Regions from separate parts of the Ureibacillus sp. MALMAid1270 genome, predicted to be linked through region 3. Evidence: riboswitches for the same ligand, from Rfam matches in the RefSeq annotation. Region 3 holds a riboswitch; each other region holds the start of a gene.
What was found. Region 3 has a riboswitch for thiamine pyrophosphate ahead of thiT (energy-coupled thiamine transporter ThiT). Riboswitches for the same ligand answer to the same signal wherever they lie in the genome.
Positions count from the first base shown of each region.

Region 1: it holds a riboswitch for thiamine pyrophosphate, as region 3 does, so the genes downstream of both, thiM (hydroxyethylthiazole kinase) here and thiT (energy-coupled thiamine transporter ThiT) in region 3, are expected to answer to the same signal.
Region 2: it holds a riboswitch for thiamine pyrophosphate, as region 3 does, so the genes downstream of both, ACOQFO_RS06540 (ABC transporter substrate-binding protein) here and thiT (energy-coupled thiamine transporter ThiT) in region 3, are expected to answer to the same signal.

Region 1 covers NZ_JBMIRP010000030.1:83,257-91,222, reverse strand. Annotated here, with positions in the region: gene ACOQFO_RS03600 (hypothetical protein) at 1-802, shown strand, start outside; partial or broken gene ACOQFO_RS03595 (hypothetical protein) at 871-1,053, shown strand; gene ACOQFO_RS03590 (MFS transporter) at 1,334-2,065, shown strand; gene ACOQFO_RS03585 (MFS transporter) at 2,053-2,499, shown strand; gene ACOQFO_RS03580 (DUF523 domain-containing protein) at 2,651-3,118, shown strand; gene ACOQFO_RS03575 (3-oxoacyl-ACP reductase) at 3,267-4,028, opposite strand; gene thiE (thiamine phosphate synthase) at 4,031-4,654, opposite strand; gene thiD (bifunctional hydroxymethylpyrimidine kinase/phosphomethylpyrimidine kinase) at 4,644-5,459, opposite strand; gene thiM (hydroxyethylthiazole kinase) at 5,456-6,199, opposite strand; TPP riboswitch at 6,353-6,451, opposite strand; TPP riboswitch at 6,510-6,607, opposite strand; gene pdxT (pyridoxal 5'-phosphate synthase glutaminase subunit PdxT) at 6,682-7,287, opposite strand; gene pdxS (pyridoxal 5'-phosphate synthase lyase subunit PdxS) at 7,289-7,966, opposite strand, start outside.
Region 2 covers NZ_JBMIRP010000051.1:46,147-54,112, reverse strand. Annotated here, with positions in the region: gene ACOQFO_RS06565 (sensor domain-containing protein) at 416-2,539, shown strand; gene ACOQFO_RS06560 (TatD family hydrolase) at 2,606-3,376, opposite strand; gene ACOQFO_RS06555 (ABC transporter ATP-binding protein) at 3,373-4,110, opposite strand; gene ACOQFO_RS06550 (ABC transporter permease) at 4,112-4,870, opposite strand; gene ACOQFO_RS06545 (thiamine-binding protein) at 4,872-5,162, opposite strand; gene ACOQFO_RS06540 (ABC transporter substrate-binding protein) at 5,176-6,177, opposite strand; TPP riboswitch at 6,287-6,396, opposite strand; gene ACOQFO_RS06535 (copper resistance CopC family protein) at 6,576-7,064, shown strand; gene ACOQFO_RS06530 (zinc ribbon domain-containing protein) at 7,480-7,686, shown strand; gene ACOQFO_RS06525 (YnfA family protein) at 7,832-7,966, shown strand, end outside.
Region 3 covers NZ_JBMIRP010000090.1:40,683-48,648, reverse strand. Annotated here, with positions in the region: gene ACOQFO_RS11960 (DUF4097 family beta strand repeat-containing protein) at 1-110, shown strand, start outside; gene ACOQFO_RS11955 (NAD-dependent epimerase/dehydratase family protein) at 135-1,019, shown strand; TPP riboswitch at 1,125-1,232, shown strand; gene thiT (energy-coupled thiamine transporter ThiT) at 1,353-1,913, shown strand; gene ACOQFO_RS11945 (hypothetical protein) at 2,268-3,275, shown strand; gene tig (trigger factor) at 3,380-4,672, shown strand; gene clpX (ATP-dependent protease ATP-binding subunit ClpX) at 4,872-6,137, shown strand; gene lon (endopeptidase La) at 6,387-7,966, shown strand, end outside.

The sequences.
Region 1 (7,966 bases), on a different contig from region 3:
TGAGAAATACATAAAGATTAATCTAGAATCTAAAATGAATAAAAAATATCAGGGACTAGACCAATTATTACAATGGTGTAGGGTGATACAAGATTCGCCAAGAGAAACAGGATTAGTTGCCATGTGGAGTTTGCTAGAATACTTGTTTGTTACGGATCCTTCTAATAAAAGAGGAAGTATTTTAGAATACGCCACACCTTATATCTGTCATTTCTATTTGAAAAGTATAGCACATCGAATGAGAGAAATTTTAAAAGGAAATAAAGAAGAAAATACAATTCTAATCGAAGAAACCAAAAAGCAATTTGGAAATAATGCTATCGATAATCGAAATAATGAAATTAAGTTGCACTACTTAATCGAATTGTTGGCAAAAAATAAGCAATGTGTCATTGATGTCTATGATAATAAAATTGTCGAGCAGCGATATATAGGATTAATTAGTAAATATGTATCTTTGCGTGGTAAAAAATTATGGTTAAATGATTTTTTAATAAAACTAAATAATCAAGTACATTCGGACTTTTTAAGGGCATATAGACTTCGTAATATTTTGGCTCACCAAGCGAGTATGGAAGAGGAATATTTGGATGAAGTATATAGGGTCATAGCATTTTATTTAAAATTAATAATAGACGATTTATTATACACAATTACTTTGCAACCTAACAATTCAGTACATGATTTAGTAAAAATCAAAAAGGAAAGTTATGTAGAATATTTAAAAGGATTAAATGGCCTTGATAGTATGGATGATATAGATTTCAAAAAAATTATTAACACAAAGTCATTGTTAGTTTAAGAAAATCTATTTATCAATAGTAATAAGAAACATAAGATAATGACAGTATTCGTTAGAAAGGTTTAGAATTTGAGCAAGTTATAATAAGGGCAGCAGATTATACATTAGATAGTGTTAATAACTTAAATAATCATTATGTAGCTTTAACTAGAGCAAAAAATAAAGTTGTAATTATCGATAATGCTTATGGATATAGAAATGATGTAACAAAGAAATTGAACAAAAAGGAATTGCAAAAATGGTGGAAGTAGCAAAAATATTAAACTTAATCTGTAAAAATAATCGTCTCCGTAAGCAATTTTAAAAAACCTAGTCAAAATCGTGGTCAGTGGTTTAAAAAGAATTAGAAAAACCCTTTAAACTCTTGATATAATTGACTTCATCGGAAAAGTAGGTTCGACTCCCGCTGTCTCCATAAATGAATTTCATAGAGTTTCATTGAGTGTGTGTCAAAACCCTTGATATATAAGGGTTTGGCACTTTTGCTTTACTTTGGATACGTATTAATTATTTTTCTAGTTTCTAACTCTTATTACAAGCACAATGGTAATGCCTTACACCGTAGTTTATTTTTCAGAAAAAATAGGACTTTCATTAACAACAACTATGATTTTTATAATCGGAATAATTAGTATCATTGGCTATCTTATTGGTGGTAGGTTTACTGATCGTTTCGGTAGGAAAAAAATAATTGTGATCAGCGAAATTATCTCTGGAATTGGCTTTTTAATCGTTAGTTACTTTGATTCGTTACATTATTTTTATGCTATACCTATATTAGTAGCCTTTTGTTTAATATACTTTGTTGAAAGTGCTGCAAATCCAGCTTATTCTGCAATCATCATTGATGTAAGTAATGAGAGTGATAGAAAAGTAATTTATACTTATTTTATGTGGAGTTCAAGCGTAGCTTTTGCTATGGGAAGTCTTTTAGGGGGATTCCTTTTTGAAGATTATTCTGTTTGGTTATTTCTCACTGTAGGTATTACTTCATTTATATCTTCTATTTGTACATATCTTTTTATTAAAGAAATTTACACCCCTGAAACAAGCATTTCCATTGAAAATAATAACAATGGTCAGGGAAGTAAATTTAACTTATTTGGTATCTTTGCTTCCTGGACATTTGTTTTTCTTTGTATTGGTGAACTATTATTAAATATTCTAAAAGAACAATTTCCAAATTATTTAAGCATTCGAATCGTATCCAAATATCTAGTTGATGATATTAATATATCTGGTTATGAAATATTGGTTATCTAAACCTAGAAGACACAATTATAGTTACGATTGCAGCTGGTCTTATCCTTAAAATGACAAAGAGAATGTCAGACAAAACTAGTTTAATCCTGGGATTATTATTTTTCTCATTAGGCTATATTTTATTAAGTTATTTTATTCATCCCATTCTATTAATACTAGGAATGTTTTTAATAGCAATAGGGGGCTTGATCTATTTGCCAACTCTACAAACTATAACAGCAAATTCAATTCCTGAAAATTCAAGGGGAACACATTTATCAATTTTAGGGTTAATAGGGGCTTTTGGGGGAATGTTGTCAAGTTTATTTATATGGGGGATGCAATATATCTCAGAATTAGGAATAACTTTGATATTCATTACGTTAGGTATATTAATTATTGCAAATTATTTAAAGGTTTATAAACATGCACATCTCAAAAATACAGCTAAATGAACATTCCCGTAATCTATGATATGGATTTTGGTAGAGGATGGGACAAGCCCCTATATCTAGTTTAATATATATTTATTACCTAATTAGTTACTTCGATGTTTCGGGATAGTGTTAAAATTCAAATGAGTAGTAATGTTGTTGAGGTGAGAAAATGATATTAGTCAGTTCTTGTTTAGCGGGATTCAAAGTTAGATATAACGGTTCAGATAGTTTAGATGATAGAATACAAAAATTATTAATAGAAGAAAAAGCTTATACTGTTTGCCCTGAACTACTTGGAGGTTTTTCGACACCAAGAGAGCCTGCTGAGATCGTTGGAGGGGATGGGGAGGATGTATTAAATGGTAAAGCAATAGTTGTTGAAAAGTCTGGTAGAGATGTTACTGACTTATATGTAAAAGGAGCATACCTTACATTAAAGAAGGTTCAAGAATTGGGCGCAACAGCTATTATTCTTAAAGAATACAGTCCATCTTGCGGTAGTTCTATGATTTATAATGGAGAGTTTAAAGGAAATAAAATTCCTGGTGTTGGTGTTACAACAGCTTTACTTAGAAGAAATGGTTTAAAAGTAATTTCCGAAGAAAATCTCACGGATTTTTTAGATGAAATACAATAAGTATTCAGTAAATATATTTGAATCTAAACTAGCAGTAACAGAAAAGACATCCACTGTAAAAGTAGATGTCTTCCTATTTATATAGAGCTTTTCTTATTCAAGGAAGTGCCAGATTGTTGAATGCATTTACAACGTTAAACATACATTCCTAATCCATGACTAGACCACCATCAACGACTAAATTTTGCCCAGTGATGGCACGTCCACAAGGAGAGGCAAAGAATAAAGCCACTTCTGCTAGCTCTTTTGGTGTTGTCACTCTTTGTAATGGTGTTGTTGCTTCAATTATTTGAAATACTTCTTCTGTCGTAGCTTTACTCGCATCCGTTTGTTTTAAAAGTCCACCAGACATCATATTGACTGTAATGCCATACGCACCTAACTCTTTAGCCATGTTACGTGTAAATCCGAGCAACGCTGCTTTAGCTGTTGTATATTCATGATAAGCTACTACTGGATTTTGAAATAAGTTTGTTCCAATATTGATAATACGACCAAATCCTATTTCCTTCATATCCTGAATACATGCTTGAATACTGTTCAATGCACCCTTAATCGTTCCTTCCAATTGCTTATTGTAATCGGTCCATTGAAGCTCAAACACATTTTTTTGCGTAAGTGGATTAAATTCAAAATCAATCAACGCATTATTGACAATGGTTGTAATCGGCGTTTGAAAATGTTGTTTTGCCGTTTCGACCATTCGTTGCACTTCTTGTTCATTGCGTATATCTGCTTGTAAAGCGATCACTTGGGAACCTAAACTTTGTGCTAAACGGTGCGCTTTTTCCTCACTTTTATAATAATTCAGTACGACATTTGCCCCTTCTTTGACAAATGCTCTAACTAGTTCTTCTCCAAGTCCTCTACTAGCACCCGTAACTAAAACAGTTTGTTCATGTAGTTCCATCATCATTTCCCCTTACTTAATTTTTGTATAGTTGTTTGTATATCTGAACTTTCACAAATGACTGAAATAACAGCAACACCATCCGCTCCACTTAAACGAACGTCTAATGCATTAAATTCATTAATGCCACCAATCCCAACAATCGGAAAGTCAGGATACTTCATTCTCGCCACACGTAAAAAATCAAGTCCTGCAGGTGGTTTCGCATCATGCTTTGATTTCGTTGGATAAATTGGTCCAATACCTACATAATTGGCTCCGCTCCGAATAGCTTGATCTAATTCCTGTTCATTGTGTACAGAAACACCTACAATTTTATCGGTAGCGAGTGTTTTAAATTCTGTGATTGGCACATCATCTTGCCCGACATGAATCCCATCCGCTCCGATTTTTATTGCCAATTCGACGTCATCATTCACAATGAACGGTACATTATACGCATTGCAAAGTTTTTGACAGGCCAAGGCAAATTCTTCATAAGCTGCACCAGTTAAACAACCTGCTCCTTTTTCACGGAATTGGAAACAAGAAATACCTGCTTGCAATGCCTTTTCAAGTGTTTCAAGAGGCTTCTTGCTATTTTGTGTTCCCATAATAAAATAAACATCCAACAGATTACGATTCATGAATCAGTACCTCGCATTTTCCTTCTTCAAGCTTGTACGCAAAATGGTTGGTAGGACCATGACCATGACCAATCGATAAAGGGGTGGAAATGGCCAAATGTATAAATTTCTTCGCCTCAATCATGGCTTCTTTCATTGATAAACCTTTCGCTAACTTTGCAGTAAGTGCTGCTGAGAATGTACAGCCAGAGCCATGAGTATCTTTTGTTTGTACACGTGGTGTTGTCATCGTAAAATGCCCACCGTTCCAATACACCGAATCTGTCGCTAATGCTCCGTCTAGATGCCCACCTTTTAAGACAACACATTGTACACCTAATGCTAATAAATCATTTGCGGCCTGATCAATATCTTGCTTCGTTTGAATCGTCCGTCCTGTTAATACTTCTGCTTCAGGAATATTGGGGGTACAAACTGTTGCAATTGGCAATAGCTGTTCCTTCATTGCCCGAACAGCTTGCTGTTCTAGTAAGCTAGCGCCGCCTTTTGCAATCATGACAGGGTCCACTATTAACGGAATTTGCTGCTCTTTTAGCAATGCCACTACGCCTTCAATAATTGATGCATCAAATAACATACCAGTTTTAATTGCTTTTACATCAAAATCTTCGAGTACAGCCTTTAGTTGTGCTTGTACAAACGATGCAGTTATTGGAAAAATTCCATGTACACCTGTTGTATTTTGTGCAGTTAAAGCCGTAATGACCGATGTGCCAAATACCCCTAATTCCTGGAATGTTTTCAAATCTGCTTGAATACCAGCTCCACCACCACTGTCAGAACCTGCTATTGTACATGCAATCATTTTGTTCCCTCCGCGAATCTTTCTAAATGATTGAGTAAATTTTCATGCAATGTTCCAATCGGACCATACGCCAATTCACTTACTTGTTTATATTCACGTAGTAAATTTGCTAAATCTGCGAACAGCTCATTACTACTTGCAAGCATGGCTGCACATATCGCACTCAATAAACAGCCACTACCTGTCACTTTCGTGATCTTTTCATGACCGCCCGCGATCAGTTCTACTGAACCACCGTCTGTTAAAACATCTGTTTCTCCTGTGACAATGACCAAGCAATTATATTTACCTGCAATTGTTTTGGCAGTTTGTACAACATCGAGTTCACCTGAGCCACTATCCACACCTTTTGACTGCCAATTGACGCCGGCAATGGCTGCAAGTTCTCCTATATTACAGCGAATTAAGCTCACTTTTAACTGTTCTAATAACGCAAGCGTTGTACGAGTACGAAATTCAGTCGCCCCTGCACCAACTGGATCTAAAACAATCGGCACATGATGCTCATTTGCACTTTGGCCAGCTGCTAGCATGGAAGCGATTGTTCGTTCATTGAGTGTGCCAATATTGAGTAACAATGAATCAGCAATACTTGCCATTTCTTTAACTTCCTCAATGGCATCAGCCATTACAGGGGAAGCACCTATTGCGAGTAAGCCATTTGCCATCATATTCGAAACGACATAGTTTGTAATGCAATGTACGAGTGGCTTTTTTTCATTAATTTTTCGTAAGCTCAATGATATACACCTCCTGTATCCAACTTGACTTTTCGTAACGATCCGTCTGTTTTCTCACTTTTTCACAAAATTCCATACGTCTTCCTCCCTACTTGATGGACGTAAGTGCAAAAAAGCGTCTCTAAAAAATATAGAGACGCCAAAAAAGTGTATACTACACCTATAATTGCTCCCTACGTCAGTGTTAACTGTCAGGTTCAAAGGGTCAGGTTTTAACCTTCTCAACACGAATGTGTCCCCCCGCAATTAAAGTATTTGCATAAGAAAAGCTCCACGTAAGTTACGCGGAGCCATAGTAAGTACAGAAAAATAAATATCGTACTTTGCTCCCTACGTCCGTATTAACGGTCAGGTTCAAAGGGTCAGGTTTTACCTTCTCAACACAAATGTGTCCCCCTGCAAATGCATTTAATTAGCTTGATTCTATCAAAGTGGGAAGATTTTAACAAGTTTCATAGTAAACTCAAATTTAACTATATGTACTAAATGCTATTCGTTTTTGCTTTTGAGGTCTTTGTAAATTCATTTACCATGTCAATAAAATACTGAAGCACTCTTACATCTTCAGTTAACTCGGGATGAAAAGAGCAACCTAAAAATTGACCATCTTTTGCAAGAACAATACGATCTTCATATGTAGCTAGTATTTCTACATGATCACCGATGGACACAATATGAGGTGCCCGAATAAAAACTGCTGGAATATCGTCACCAATTGAAGGAATGGATAACTCCACTTCAAAACTATCTACTTGTCTACCAAAAGAATTTCTTTCTACCTCTACATCCATTAAGCCGAGATGAGGAGTTTCGTAACCCGTAATCTTTTTTGCCAACAATATAAGTCCAGCGCATGTCCCAAACATCGGAATTCCTTGCTGTGCCAATGCCTGTATTGGCTCTAATAAGTCATAGCGATCTAATAGTTTACGCATTGTTGTACTTTCACCGCCAGGCAAAATAAGACCGTCAAGACCATTCAAATCTTCAACTGTCTTTACAGCAACAGCTTTACAACCAAGAGATTCAATTTGGTGTATATGTTCTCTTATTGCACCTTGCAATGCAAGAACCCCTATTTTTGTCATACTACCAGCCACGCTCCTGCATACGTTCATTTGCATCTAGAGTAGCAATGTCAATACCCTTCATCGGAGTTCCAAGTTCCTTCGAAATTTCTGCAATAAGTTTATAGTCTTTGTAATGTGTTGTTGCTTCAACAATTGCGCGGGCAAATTTCTCAGGATTTTCTGATTTAAATATTCCAGAACCAACAAACACACCATCTGCTCCTAGTTCCATCATTAACGCTGCATCTGCAGGTGTTGCAACTCCACCAGCAGCAAAGTTCACAACTGGTAAACGACCTAGACGTTTAATTTCCAATAGCAATTCAAATGGTGCACCTAAAGTTTTTGCTTCTGTCATTAATTCATCCGTACTCATACCAACCACACGACGTACTTGTGCGTTTACTTTACGAATATGACGAACTGCTTCTACAATGTTACCTGTACCAGGTTCACCTTTTGTACGAAGCATAGAAGCTCCTTCACCAATACGACGTGCAGCTTCTCCTAAGTCACGGCAACCACAAACAAATGGCACTGTATAATCACTCTTAAGTAGATGGAATTCTTCATCAGCTGGTGTTAAAACTTCACTTTCATCGATATAGTCAACACCCATTGACTCTAATACACGTGCTTCAACAATATGACCAATACGCGCTTTTGCCATAACTGGTATCGTGACAGCATTCATAAC
Region 2 (7,966 bases), on a different contig from region 3:
TATTTCCACCTCTCAATATATTTGCAGGATATACCTGATCGGGGAACTTCTAACAAAATGTAAGAAATTCTTATTACTATTTTAATAAAATTAAAACAGCAACCTGACAATGATATCACAAATTTATTAGTTTGGGTATCGGTCATAGGTCTGAGACATCATTCTAATTTTCCTTAGATTTAAAATCTAAGAATATTAATGTACAAAAATTAAATGCTGAACGAGATTTTTATTCCTTTTCAAGGGACATGTAAATACTCACAAAGGAAAAGTAAATAATGAATGTATATATTAAGTTTCAAGTCAAGAAAAATTGTATACAAAATTGAAATGCGATATTATTAAGAAATAAATAAAAATACAGATTGGGTATTTCAATTTAGCATTCGTCCTACAAAAAAGGAGTATTTTTCACATGGAATATAATGATGTAAATAATGAAGTAATGGATATGACAATCTTACCTGAAGTTGTAAAACAGGAATTATATAGACTTCGCAAATTAGAATATGCATTAAATCAAACATCAATTTTGGCTGTTTCAAATTTGAAAGGTGAAATTGAGTATGTAAATGACTTATTATGCGAAGTGAGTCAGTACGATAGGGAAGAAATTATTGGTCAATATCATGCAATACTTTTTTCAGATACGTTTAAAGCAAATGAATTAAATGAAATGGTTTCAACATTAAGAGAAGGGCATGTTTGGAAGGGGCAAATATTAAACAAACGGAAAGATGGATCGAAATATTGGGTCTATACTATTATTGTTCCTATTAAAAATGAACATGGTGAAATTACGCAGTATTATTCCATTAGTTCTGAGATCACGAAAGCAAAACAATTTGAAGAAGAAGCAATGAGAAACAATGAAAATTACAGATTAATTGCTGAAAACACCATTAATTTGTTAGCTCTTATTGAACCAAATGGAGAATTTAAATATGTTTCGCCAACATTTAATAGTCTCTTGAAATATGATTTGAATAAATTAAAGACTAGAAACTTTTTTGACTTAATTCACCATGAGGATCTTGAAGGTGTAAAACACGATGCACAAACTTACTGTAGAAAACGTAAAGAACCACTATTGATGGAATTTCGCATTCTAAATAATTTAGGGGAATACGTCGATGTTGAAGCAACAATTCGGGCTGTTAGTACACCTACTTATTCTGAAAATGATTTATTGTTAGTTGTGATGAGAGATATTCGTGGTCGTAAAGAGGTAGAGAAGAAAATATACCATATGGCGTACCATGACTCTTTAACGAATTTTCCAAACCGACGCTCTTTTTTGAGTCAGCTTCGTGAAGAAATGTCTTATAGAATAAAGAATAAGGCAAAATTAGCCATTCTATTTATAGATTTAGATAACTTTAAAAATATCAATGATCAATGGGGCCATGATACGGGAGATCTTGTCTTACAAGAAACAGCTAAATTAATTAAATCAACAATTCATCCAAAAGATGTTGCAGCTAGACTAGGTGGCGACGAATTTATGGTGATGTTAAAAGATGTTAAGGGTGAAGATGATGCCATTACTATTGTGAAAAGGCTTCTGGAAAAGTTTAATACTCCAATTAACTTAAATGGTATTGAACATACAATTACATGTAGTGTTGGAGTATCTATTTATCCAGATCACGGAACAAATCCAGATGAGTTAATTAAAAATGCAGATGATGCACTTTACACTGTGAAGGGGAAAGGGAAAAATGGTTTCAGAGTGTTTAATGAAGCTATTGAGCACCAATCCTTTGAACGTAGAATACTTGAAAATGCTTTGAGAAATGGTATTAAAGAAAAACAATTTTACTTAGAATATCAACCAAAACTGAACATTTCTACAAATGAGCTTATAGGAATGGAAGCATTGGTTAGATGGAAACATCCTGATTTAGGAGTAATCCCACCGATGAAATTCATCTCCCTGGCTGAATCAACAGGGCTAATTATGCCATTAGGTGAATGGATATTAAGAGAAAGCTGTAAACAAACGAAAGAATGGCAAGATACTGGATTAGGGAATCTTTCTGTTTCTGTTAACATATCCGTTCGCCAATTAGAAGACCCCTACTTTTTAGATAAAGTCCAACAAATATTAAAGGATACAGGATTGGATCCAAAATGGCTAGAGTTTGAAGTGACAGAAAGCATTTTTGCCGATCTAAAAAATACGGTAGACATCTTACAAGAAATCCGAAAGCTTGGTATTCAGATTTCTGTTGATGATTTTGGTACAGGATATAGTTCATTGAGCTATATTAAACATCTCCCGATTGACACATTAAAAGTCGATCAATCCTTTGTAAAAGACATTCATGTCAATCAAGAAAGCCAAGCGATTGTCCTAGCTGTATTAAATTTAGCGAAATCTATTGGACTCAATGTCATTGCAGAGGGAATTGAATTAAAAGAACATGTTGATCAGTTATGTGAAGACGGCTTAATATTTGGACAAGGTTATTATTATAGTAAACCTTTAAATAAGGAAGCGTTTGAGGAATTTGTTAACAATAGTGCAACAGTTTAGTTTGCGAAATATGAAAAGCATGAGTTCAAATTATGGACTCATGCTTTCTTTGTTAGGTGGTGGTAATTAAATCTCGTAAAACTTTTTAGTATTTTCATAGAGAACACGTTCTGTTTCTACAACATCTAACCCTTTTAGCTCGGCAATTTTTTCGATTGAGTAGTGAATCATTTTCGGGTCAGTCATTTGACCTGAAAATGGTCCTTCAAATGGCCAAGGACCGTCAGTTTCAACCATCATTAACTCAATCGGATACTCTTGAACAAGCTTTTGAATTTCATCCTCGTATAATACATCCGGTGTAATGGAGATGAAATAACCATTTTGAATCATACGCCTTACAACATCTTCATCACCTTTAAACCAGTGAAAATGCGCTTTTCTTACACTATGTTTTTCAAGTAAATTACACGCTAATGCAGCGTCTTCATATACCGCATGAAGTACAATGGGCTTATCCCACTTTGATGAAAATTCTATAAATCTTTCAAGTAATTCCATGTAAGGTGCATAATCAAAAGGGATCTCGCTTTCTATCTTTTTATAGTAAGGTAGACCGACTTCACCGACAGCTACCATCTCATCGACATGCTGTTCCATCCACGAAAAAAGTTGATTTAAAGTATCCTGCGAAGAGATTTCTTGCTCTGGATGAAAACCGAAAGCTGGCTTCACACGTGAATCACCTAACGACAATTGATAATTCCTCAAGCAAGATTCCATATCAAAAGAAACTGCAATTAAAGCCTGTACATCATTTTTCTCTAATGAAGACAAAATCATGTTTTGTTCTTTTTCTTCATAATGATCCAAATGAATATGTGCATCGATAATCATTCAATTTCCTCCTTAATGTATTGGAAGATTTCTTGCTTTAGTGTGAAAAATTCATTTGTTTCAAGTAATCTTTCGTCCCGAGGTCGTGAGAAGGGGACTTTGATCTCAGCTTTAATCTGCGCAGGTCTTTTCGATAAAATATAAATACGGTCTGATAGAAATAGAGCTTCCTCAATACTATGGGTAATGAATAATACCGATTTTCGATTTTCTTCCCAAACTGAAAGAAGCCATTTTTGCATTTTCAATCTTGTAAATTCATCTAAAGCTGAAAAGGGCTCATCTAAACAAAGTAGGTTTTGTTTACTTAATAAAGCGCGGATAAAAGATACTCGTTGCTTCATCCCACCGGATAATTCAATTGGATAGGAATTTTCAAACTCTGCGAGTCCAACCTTACGAAGCCACTGTTTTGCACTTTCATAGTCCGGTTTTCCTTGTAACTCAGAGGCGAGCACCATATTTTCTAAAACCGTACGCCAAGGAAATAGGGAAGGTTGCTGTGGCATGTAACTGATAAAACCTTTCTTTCCATTAATCAGTTCATCATTCAAAAGAATTTCACCTTGATCGGGAAATTGATTTCCACCTATTAATTGGAAAAGAGTACTTTTTCCGCTTCCGGATGGGCCGAGGATCGCAACGAATTCTCCTTCTGCAACATGTAAATGAATATCTTTTAAGACGTGAAGGTCCCCGAATGTTTTATTCAATTGTTTAATCTTTAATAACAAATTAAGAACCTTCCTTTCTTCCCTTTACAACAAGTTTTTCGATTGAGCGAATCACTCCAAACAAAATGACACTCAAGAACATAATGAAGAAAATCGCTAAGAAAACTCGGTCAATTCTAAATGATGATTGGGCAAGGGTCATATATACACCAATACCTGTTTTTGCGCCAAGCCACTCTGAAATTACAGCCCCCATGACACTGTAAGTTGCAGCTATTTTCAGCCCTGAAAAGATCGAAGGAAGTGAGTGTGGAAACTCAAGCTTCCAAAAGATTTGATTTCGCGTTGCACCAACCATTTGCATGTAATGCTTTAATTCTGGTGCTGTTTGTCTAAATCCGTCCATACTAGATACTACGATTGGGAAGAAACATACAAGGCTAATAACTATTAGCTTTGGCAACATTCCAAACCCGAACCAAATAATTAGTAGGGGAGCAAGGACAATCGTCGGTATATTTTGTGACAGTATTAAAAGTGGGTATAACAATTCGTTTACTTTAGGTAAACGATAAAGAATAATAGCAATCAAAAGACCAACGCTACAACCAATTAATAAACCGAGCAATGTTAAATATATCGTTGAAAAAATATGACCATAGAAAGTGTTAAATCCAACAATCGCTTCATGAATAATATCGGATGGTGCTGGTAATAACCATTTTGGTGTTTCAGTTACCCGAACTAGTACTTCCCAAAGGATGAATAAAAAAAGGAGGAAGAGAAAAGACCTTCCTCCACGGATCCATAATTTTTTCATATTAACGATATTTCTCCGTTAATTGGTCCATAGAAACACCATTTGGGTTGTAAGATATTTTGATTTGGGAGAGCACACCTGGACAACCTAGTTCAATCATTTTATGATTCATTTTCTCAACGATAGAAAGTAATTCAGAAAGTTCACCTTCCATTGTAGTTTCAAGTGGATTCACTTGATATTTTACACCTGAAGCATCGATTACTGAGATTGCCTCATCAACGTATGGAATTACACTTTCGCCATTATTTGTTTTCGGAATGATTTGTATACTTAATAATGCGTTTGCCATAAATACCATCTCCTTATTCCGGTAAGAACTCGTTTGTAAATGCTTTTTCTGGATCAAATTCGTCTTCTAATACACCGTGTTCTGTCATCCAATCAGCGTAGTTTTTCCATACTTCTAGTTTTTGTTCACCCCAACGTGGAGCGTCGTCCTGGTATTTAGAGCTTAGCCATTTTTGACTTTCTAAAACTAGTTCTGAATCTAGTTCTGGTACTGCTACTGATAAGATGTTTGCAGCTTCTTCAGGGTTTTCTATTGCGAATTGGTATCCTTGTGCTGCAGCAGTTACAAATGCTTTTACAGTATCCGGATTGTTAGAAATCATATCTTCATTTGTTGCAAGAACCGGTGTGTAGTAATCTAGTTTTTCAGTATAATCCGTTAAGTAAATCATATTAATCTTTTCGCCGCGTAATTCAGCTTCAATACCTGTCCAAGCATAATAAATCCACGCAAAATCTATTCCTTGATTTTTCATAGTGAAGAAGTCTGCATTACCTGCGTTAACAATATCTAATTTATTGATATCTGCTTGATCTACTGTCATAAGAGTTTGCAATACGGCTTGCTCAATAGGGGAGCCCCAGCCACCATATGTTTTCCCCTCAAAATCTTTAGGAGAAGTAATATTTAAATCTGCAGGTGAGGCGAACCCAGATGTATTGTGTTGAATGATAGCAGCGAGCGATACAATCGGTACACCTTGAGTACGTGCTAAGGTAATTCCTTCTTGATAACTAACACCAAAGTCTGCGTTGCCAGATGCAACAAGTTGGTCAGCACCTGCATCTCCAGGCATGATAATTTCAACATCTAACCCTTGTTCTTCAAAAAATCCTTTTTCTTTTGCTACATATAATCCTGTGTGGTTTGTATTCGGAGTCCAATCTAAGACTACTGATACTTTTTTCAATTCTTTGTTTGTATCATTTGCTGAAGTGTCTGAATCATTTGACTTTGATTGGCAGCCTACAAGTGCGAAAACAGTCAGCATCAACAACGATAATAATTTTTTCATGTTAAATCCTCCATCCATATGAATTGTCAATCCATATTCTTCGAAGAAATAAAAAACGCCTAGGAATATTCCCAGACGTCATAAAAACATATTCATTCAAATGATAAAAAAATTTGAAGTCAATGTTCCCTACGCTGGTATTAACCAAATCAGGTTCAAAGGGTTAGTGTCTAAAGGACACAATCTCAGCTGGCAACACCAGCTCCCCTACATTCTTCTCGATATGAACTTGCACTATTCATTTTAGCAATAATTGGTGCTGATTTACAATAGCCTAACATTAATTCTTTTTTTGAACTATATGACAATAAAATGTAACCGACATCATTCGATTAAATAAGTCTAATTTTGGGACTACAACAATATAATACTACCAATCAATATTGAAGGAGTATGATATGAAAAAAATCATTTTTGGTACGTTGATTCTTTTATTTACATTTGCACAGGCAACATTTGCACATACCTATTTAAAAGCATCAAATCCAACTGATGGACAAATTATTGATAGTTCTTTAAGTGAAATTACTTTGCAATTTGAAACAGCTATTAACGAAAATAGTTTAGTCACATTAACAAACGAGGAGGGTAAGGAAATCCCTGTCTCAAACTCTGTAGATAATGATAAATTAAAAGCAAAATTCACATCTCCATTAGAAGATGGTACATACACAGTTACTTATAATATTATTGGAGAAGATGGACATCCAATGAGTGGTAGTTATTTATTTATGGTTAGTAGCGAGGAATCTGCAGAAGGGGACACACAAGCGGAAAGTGGGGAAGGATCCCCATTTAACTGGGTTATGTTAATCGTTGGTGTGGTAGTCATTATTATCATATTATCGTTATTTACAAAACCAAATAAAAGAAGACGTAGATATTAACCAATAGGGATAGAAGACGCGAAAATGAAAAAGCATGGATATATTTCATCCTTGCTTTTTCTTATTCTTATTACGGTTATTGATTGTTTGGAAAATTAGAGTAATAGCAATAATTAAACAAATGAAAGATAAAATTCCATTTAATATAACTTCAAACATAGACCCTGTGAAAAAATTTGAAATCGTCCCACTAGCAAATAAAAGAGATAGAATAATCCAAAATGGCAACTTGTACCGTTGATATAGAATCCCCATTCGTTACACCACACTAATCGAAAGTTTATTAATTAAAGAAAAATTACATACTAAATATTTTATTTGGTTTATTGCTGTATGTAAATTATCGATTGAATACTCTGAAATTTGAAACTTACCTTGCCTTTATTCGTAAAAATATTAAGGGGAGGGATTATAGATGGATAATAAAGGTTGTATAAAATGTGGAAGCACAAATGCTGAGAAGAAAGAGGTAGCGATGACAGGGACGGGTTTATCTAGAATGTTTGATATTCAGCATAATCAATTCATCGTTGTATATTGTAAAAACTGTGGTTATTCAGAATTCTATAATAAAAATTCGTCAACTGGAATGAATATTTTGGATTTATTTTTCGGGGGTTAAACATTCAATTATGGAACTAGTAAAAAACGCTATTCATATTGAATGGCGTTTTTCTGCATTAAAAACTGATGTTTAAATTTCACCTTTTCAATAATAAATGGAATAATGAAGAAAGTTGAAAGCGAAGTAAGAGGTGAAAGTATTAGTGAAAGCAATTGTTCTTTTTGTATTAGCGGGTATTGCTGAAATCGGTGGGGGCTATTTAATTTGGCAATGGTTACGAGAAGATAAATCCGCGTTATTAGGTTTACTCGGAGGAATAGCTTTAGTATTATATGGT
Region 3 (7,966 bases):
ACGGAGAAAAAGGAAAATGCTTCGTATTTGGCGAAGGTAATATCCCTATACAGTTAAAAACAGATAATGGACGAATAACTGTAACTACTGAAAGTTTACAAGAAGTATAACTTCATTCATCAAGGGGGATTAATTTGAAGATTTTAGTATTAGGTGGAACAAGATTTTTTGGGAAGAAATTAGTAAATCTTCTAATACAAGAAGGACACGACGTTACGATTGCTACTCGTGGTAATGTACAACATGATTTTGGTGAAAAAGTGAAACAAGTAAAATTAGATCGCAAAAATGCAGATTCATTGAAACAAGCAGTAAGGGAAGAAAATTGGGATATAGTTTACGATAATATTTGCTTTTCTTCGAATGAAGCCCAGGTAGCTTGTGATATTTTTGAAGGGAAGATTAAAAAATATGTCTTTACTTCAACTCTTTCAACATTAGATCGAGAATTAGGTGCAAATCTTTCTGAAGAGGAATTTAATCCATTTGAATATGAAATTCAATATGGTAATGTTGAGGATTTCTCTTATGGTGAAGGGAAGCGTCAAGCAGAAGCAGTGTTCTTCCAAAAGGCGAAGTTCCCTGTTGTGGCTGTTAGATTCCCAATCGTACTAGGTGAAGACGATTACACAAAAAGATTACATTTCCATGTAGAGCGAGTTGCCAATGAAAAGGCAATTGGCTTCGTTAATATGGATGCGCGGATGTCTTATATACTATCAGACGATGCGGCAGGATTCTTGAAATTTGCTGGTATCTCAAATATCAAGGGTCCATACAATGCAACATCAACAGGAGCTTATTCTATGAATGAACTAATTAATCTAATAGAAGAGGCTACAGGTAAAAAAGCAAAAATTACACTTATAGGCGATGATGAAAGTCGTTCGCCATTTGGTGTGCCAAAAGATTGGTTCATGAATCCACAAAAAGGTATCGAAGCAGGTTTTCAATTCCTTCAACTAGACGATTGGTTACCTAATTTGATTAAGAAACTAGCAAGTGAAGTGTATGCTTAAACGAAATCAACTTATTTATCGCATAAAGCATTGGGGAAATTTGTAGAATAGTTGAAAATATGAAATATTCTGCTAGAATTAAAGTGTTCAAACAATTATTGATGTATAACCCACAGGGGGAGCTGAATAAGTCAGCTGAGATTGTGCACGTATTGCACTAACCCTTCGAACCTGTAAGTTAGTACTTGCGTAGGGATGTGGATAGAAACCGACTCCAAAATGGTGTCAGGCTCTGTCCTGATGCCATTTTTTTGCTTAAATGGAGATGAAAAAAATCGATTTCTATTCCCTTCTCACTAGTTCTACATCGGAATAAAAGAGAGGAGAGTTGTTATGAACAAATTAAGATTACTTATGCTTGTGGAGATTGCTATTTTTGTAGCAGTCGGTCTAGTTTTAGACAAAATTTCTTTTTCACTTTGGGCTCAAGGTGGATCTATTAGTTTTGTCATGTTGCCAATTTTAATTATGGCAGTTCGTTGGGGTTTAGTAGCGGGACTTACAACAGGGTTATTGATAGGAGTATTACAAATCGCATTAGGTGCTTATGTCATGCATTGGGCACAAGCATTACTTGACTATGTAATAGCATTCACAGTCGTTGGGTTAGCAGGACTTTTCAGACAACAAATCCTAATTGCTGCACAAACCTTAAATAAGAAAAAGCTTAGTATTTATATTGTCTTAGGGATTGTTTTAGGCGGCCTTTTACGTTTCGCTGCACATTCACTTGCAGGCGCTGTATTCTTTTGGGAATACGCAGGAGATCAAAATGTATGGATCTACACATTAAGCTATAATGGTTCATACATGATTCCAGCTATTATTTTAACAGCTATTGTGGGTGTTTTCATTTTTACTAATGCACCAAGATTATTAAAATCGGCTTCTTAAATAATAACTAAAAGAGCAATCTTCCAAGAGATTGCTCTTTTTAATATTGGAAAAGGTTATCCTGTTTATTTTATAGAAAAAGTTTTAGTACAGTTTAGCAGTGGGAAAATGTAAGATGTTTTTTTAGGAAAATAAATTCAAACGACAAATCACGATTGTATCCAACACTAACAACACCAAAAAAACATATTAAAAGATTAAATTTTTACATCACTGGTAACATTGATTAATAACATTAAATGATATCTAAAAATAGTGATTAATAAAATCTTGTTGTAGGGAAATGTCAATAAAGGTAAAATGACATTGTTAATGGTTATATTTTCTTAAATTTACAGCACGGGGTGACACGCATTGAAAAAGAAAAATATGAAGAAAAAAATACAAATGTATAAAAATGTGGTCGTTTTCCCTGGAACGGTTGAAAGATTGATCTCAGAAGCGCATCAATATGTGGAGAATTATCAGTTTGACCTTGCAAACAAACACTTTTCAGAAGCGTTACAATATACAGAAGGTGATGAGCTAACATTAAGCGTGTTCGCTTATTCATTATATGAATCTAAGGCCTATGAAAAAGCCAAGGAAATTTGTGAAAAGCTTTTAAGTTTAGGCCCAACAATGTATTTAGAAGTAATGGAATTATATTTAACTATTTGCATGCAATTGAAACAATATAAGCAAGTGGAACAAATTATTAGCTCCTTACTGGAAGAAGGGGCAATCCCGGAAAGTCAAATCGATAAATTTGAAAGATTAAAAAACTTAAATGCAAATATTGCCGAATCTAAGGTTGAGTTTGATGAAGTCACTTATTCCAATAAAGATGTTCTTGATTTTGAAAAATATGAGGTGAATAACTTTCTGTCATTGCCATCTCATCAACAATTACTACTAATCCAAGAACTGACTGACTCGAATATAAGACCGATCGTGCAACAATTAAAAATTATCATTGAAGATAAAAATACCCATCCTTTTGTTAAAAGTCTAATTTTAATATTATTAGTGGAACAAGAAGTGGATATAGAACTATCAATCAATAAATTTAATAGACAAATGGATGTAAATCCAGCTAAGTTATTATTACCAACAAAACTACCTCAATATCAGAAGGTTCTGTCTATTGTAAGAGAACGACTAGATCAAGAACCATCTAAATTAGAGATGGTGGAGTACTTAATATCGAAGCATGTAATCGGTACTTTTCCATTTGAATGGATTGACTATGACCCAGAAGATGTAGCTTATGCCTATATCGATTTTGTTAGTTTAATGTTTGGTCAGATACAAGAAATGGATGATGAACTGATTGACTTTTTGCAAAAGTTAGAAAAAATAACAGATCTATTAGAAGTATGAAAAAAGTTGAAACTATGACCAACTATGATATACTAAAATGGTTGTCAAATCGTATAAAACGAAATGTTTGTCAAACTGTAAACTAAATTTGGAGGTATTTATATATGTCAGCAAAATGGGAAAAACAAGAAGGTAATTCTGGCCTATTAACAATTGAAGTGCCAGTTGAAGAAGTAAATAAAGCAATTGATAAAGCGTTTGCTAAAGTAGTAAAAGAAATTAACGTTCCTGGTTTCCGTAAAGGGAAAATGCCACGTCAATTATTTGAAAAACGTTTTGGCGTAGAAGCATTATACCAAGATGCTCTTGAAATCTTAGTTCCAGATGCTTACTCTAATGCGATCGATGAAACTGGAATTGTACCAGTAGATTATCCACAAATCGATGGAACAGAAAACTTTGCAAAAGACCAAGCATTTACTTTCACAGCTACAGTTACTGTAAAACCTGAACCTAAATTAGGTGAATATAAAGGATTAGAAGTAACTAAATTAAGCACAGAAGTAACTGATGAAGAAATTGAAGAACAAATTCAAGCTCAAGTTGCTCGTAAAGCTGAATTAGAAATTAAAGAAGACGAACCAATCGTAAATGGTGATACAGCTGTTATCGATTTCGAAGGTTTTGTTGGTGGAGAAGCTTTTGAAGGTGGAAAAGGTGAAGACTATCCACTTGAAATCGGTTCTGGATCTTTCATCCCTGGTTTTGAAGAACAATTAGTAGGTGTTAAAGCAGGCGAATCTAAAGATGTAGTTGTAACATTCCCTGAAGAATACCACGCTGCAGAACTTGCTGGTAAAGAAGCTACTTTCAAAGTAACTGTAAAAGAAGTTAAAACAAAAGTTTTACCAGAACTTAACGATGAATTAGCTAAAGAAATCGATCCAGAAGTTGAATCGTTAGATGCTTTACGTGCAAAACTAAAAGAGCAAGCTATTGAGCAAAAAAATGCTGAAGCTGAAGCAACATTACGTGATGAACTAGTTGAGAAAGCAGCTGAAAATGCTGAAGTGGAGATTCCAGAATCGATGACTCATAACGAAATTCACCGTATGATCGATGAATTTGGTCAACGTTTACAAATGCAAGGAATGACTTTAGATCTTTACTACCAATTCTCTGGTCAAGACGAACATGCTTTACATGAACAAATGCGTCCAGACGCTGAAAAACGCGTACGCATTTCATTAACATTAGAAGCAATTGCTAAAGCAGAAGGTATTGAAGTTACTCAAGAAGATATCGATGCAGAACTTGAAAAAATGGGTGCACAATTCGGTATGTCTAAAGAACAAATTTTAACTGCTTTAGGTGGATCTTCTGAAATTTTAGAGAACGATATTCGTGCTCAAAAAACAGTTGAATTTTTAGTTGAAAACGCAAAAATTACTGAATAATACTTAAATATTTGGTAAAATTCAATATATAGTAAAACAAGGTACGGATACTCCCGTGCCTTGTTTTATCACATATAAAAGTTTCAAAAGATACATAAAATATGCTTGTGGAATTATCTACTGGCAATAAAAAAAGACAACTTATTTGATAAAGAGAAGAGAATCTTGTAAGATAGTTGCTTGAATAGGGGTGAAGTTAATGTTTAAATTTAATGACGAGAAGGGCAATTTAAAGTGCTCGTTCTGTGGGAAAACGCAAGAACAAGTTCGAAGACTAGTTGCAGGTCCTGGTGTTTACATTTGTGATGAGTGTGTTGAACTTTGCTCTGAAATTGTTGTTGAAGAGCTAGGCGTTGAAGAGGAAATCGAATTTCAAGATATTCCAAAACCAAAAGAAATATTATCGATTTTAGATGAATATGTTATTGGACAAGAGCGTGCGAAGAAAGCCCTTGCAGTTGCTGTGTACAATCACTATAAACGTATTAATTCAAACAGTAAAATAGACGATGTAGAATTATCAAAATCAAATATTGTACTAATTGGACCTACAGGTAGTGGTAAAACATTACTTGCCCAAACTTTAGCGCGTATTTTAAACGTTCCATTTGCTATTGCAGATGCTACATCATTAACTGAAGCGGGATATGTTGGAGAAGATGTTGAAAATATTTTACTTAAACTAATTCAAGCTGCAGATTATGATATTGAACGTGCTGAAAAGGGAATCATTTATATTGACGAAATCGATAAAGTTGCACGTAAATCAGAAAATCCATCAATTACACGTGACGTTTCTGGTGAAGGTGTGCAACAAGCATTGTTAAAAATTCTAGAAGGTACAGTTGCAAGCGTTCCTCCTCAAGGTGGTCGTAAACATCCACATCAAGAATTTTTACAAATAGATACGACAAACATCTTATTTATCGTTGGTGGAGCATTCGATGGAATCGAGCAAATTATTAAACGCCGTCAAGGTGAGAAAGTAATTGGTTTCGGCTCAACTAATGCGAAAAAAGATGAAAGTGGATCAGTATTAGCTCATTTAATCCCTGAAGATTTACTAAAATTTGGTTTAATTCCAGAGTTTATTGGTCGTTTACCAGTGTTGGCTTCTCTTGAACAATTAGATGAGGAAGCACTTGTACGTATTTTAACGGAACCAAAAAATGCATTAGTAAAACAATATCAAAAAATGCTTGAACTAGATAAAGTTGAGCTTGAATTTGATGAGGAAGCTTTAAATGCAATTGCAAAAGAAGCAATCGAGCGAAAAACGGGTGCACGTGGATTAAGATCCATTATTGAGTCAACTATGCTTGATATGATGTTTGAACTACCATCACGTGATGATATTGTTAAATGTGTCATTACGAAAGAAACAATTTTAGAAAATAAACCACCTAAATTGTTTTTAAAAGATGGCTCTGAACTAAAAAGCCTAAACGAAAAAACTTCAGCATAAAGAACAACTAAGACTAACTACGTCAATGTTAAGTAATATAGGAGCTGACTTCGCAATATACGTTTTTACGTGTAATGGTCGTAAGTCAGCTTTTTCTTACACGATAAATAGATATACATAAAATGTTAAAGCTTTTTTGTACATGTACTCTCTAAAAATTGTTAACACTATGCCTAGAGAAATGTTAGTTTTTTATCACATACTAGGTAAGCGTATGTTATAGATAAAAAAATGGAGGTGAATAATCGCATGAGCAAAACAAATTTAAAAAAACCATTATTGCCTTTGCGTGGATTATTAGTTTACCCTTCAATGGTTTTACATATTGATGTAGGTAGAGCACGATCAGTTGCTGCATTAGAACATGCGATGCTGGATGATAATCAAATATTTTTAGCAACTCAAAAAGATTTACGAGTTGAAAGTCCGGAACAAGAAGACTTATATACAATTGGTACCCTTGTTAATGTTAAACAAATGTTAAAGTTGCCAAATGGAACATTACGAATTTTAGTTGAAGGTATTAGCCGAGGCGAAATCAAAGAATACTCAGAAGAAAAAAAATTTACTACTGTTACTGTTGAATTATATGAAGATCCGGTTGATAAAGATGCAGAAACAGAAGCATTGATGCGTACATTATTGAACTACTTTGAAAAGTATGCTAAATCTTCTAATAAAATTACTACGGAAACAATCGATTCAGTAGTAGATATTAATGAACCAGGTCGTCTTGCAGATGTGATTGCGTCACATCTTCCTTTGAAAATTGCAGAAAAACAAGAAATCTTAAGTATTTTTAATATTAAAAAGCGATTAGATAACCTCATTATTCGACTGCATGATGAGCAAGAAGTACTCAATTTAGAGAAGAAAATTAACTCTAAAGTAAAGCAAGCAATGGAACGTACTCAAAAAGAGTATTATCTAAGAGAACAAATGAAAGCAATTCAATCTGAACTAGGTGACCGTGAAGGAAAAACTGGTGAAATCGCTGAATTGCGTAAAAAAATCGAAAGCTCTGGAATGCCGGAATCTACACAAAAAGTGGCATATAAAGAGTTAGATCGTTACGAAAAATTACCAGCTGCGAGTGCAGAAAGTGGCGTAATCCGTAACTATATTGAATGGCTTGTTTCGATACCTTGGACAATTGCTACTACAGACCGATTAGATATTAAACATGCTGAAGAAATATTAAATCGTGATCATGACGGACTAGAAAAGGTTAAGGAACGTATTTTAGAATATTTATCAGTCCGTCAGTTAACCCAATCCGTTCGAGGACCAATTCTTTGTTTAGTTGGACCTCCTGGTGTAGGGAAAACGTCATTAGCAAAATCTGTAGCTGAAAGTCTTGATCGTAAATTTGTTCGTATTTCATTAGGTGGTGTACGCGATGAATCAGAAATTCGTGGTCACCGTCGTACCTATGTTGGGGCTATGCCTGGTCGCATTATTCAAGGTATGAAAAAGGCAGGAACTATTAACCCTGTATTTTTACTTGATGAAATAGATAAAATGTCGAACGATTTTAGAGGAGATCCTTCTGCAGCAATGCTTGAAGTACTTGACCCTGAACAAAATCACAATTTTAGTGATCATTATCTTGAAGAACCTTACAATCTGTCTCAAGTAATGTTTATCGCTACAGCAAACGATTTAAGTACAATTCCAGGTCCACTTTTAGACCGTATGGAAGTTATATCGATTGCTGGTTATACAGAATTTGAAAAAACACAAATTGCGAAAAACCATTTAATTCCAAAACAAGTAGAGGAAAATGGATTGAAGAAAACGCAATTTGCTCTTAAGGATGAGGCAATTAT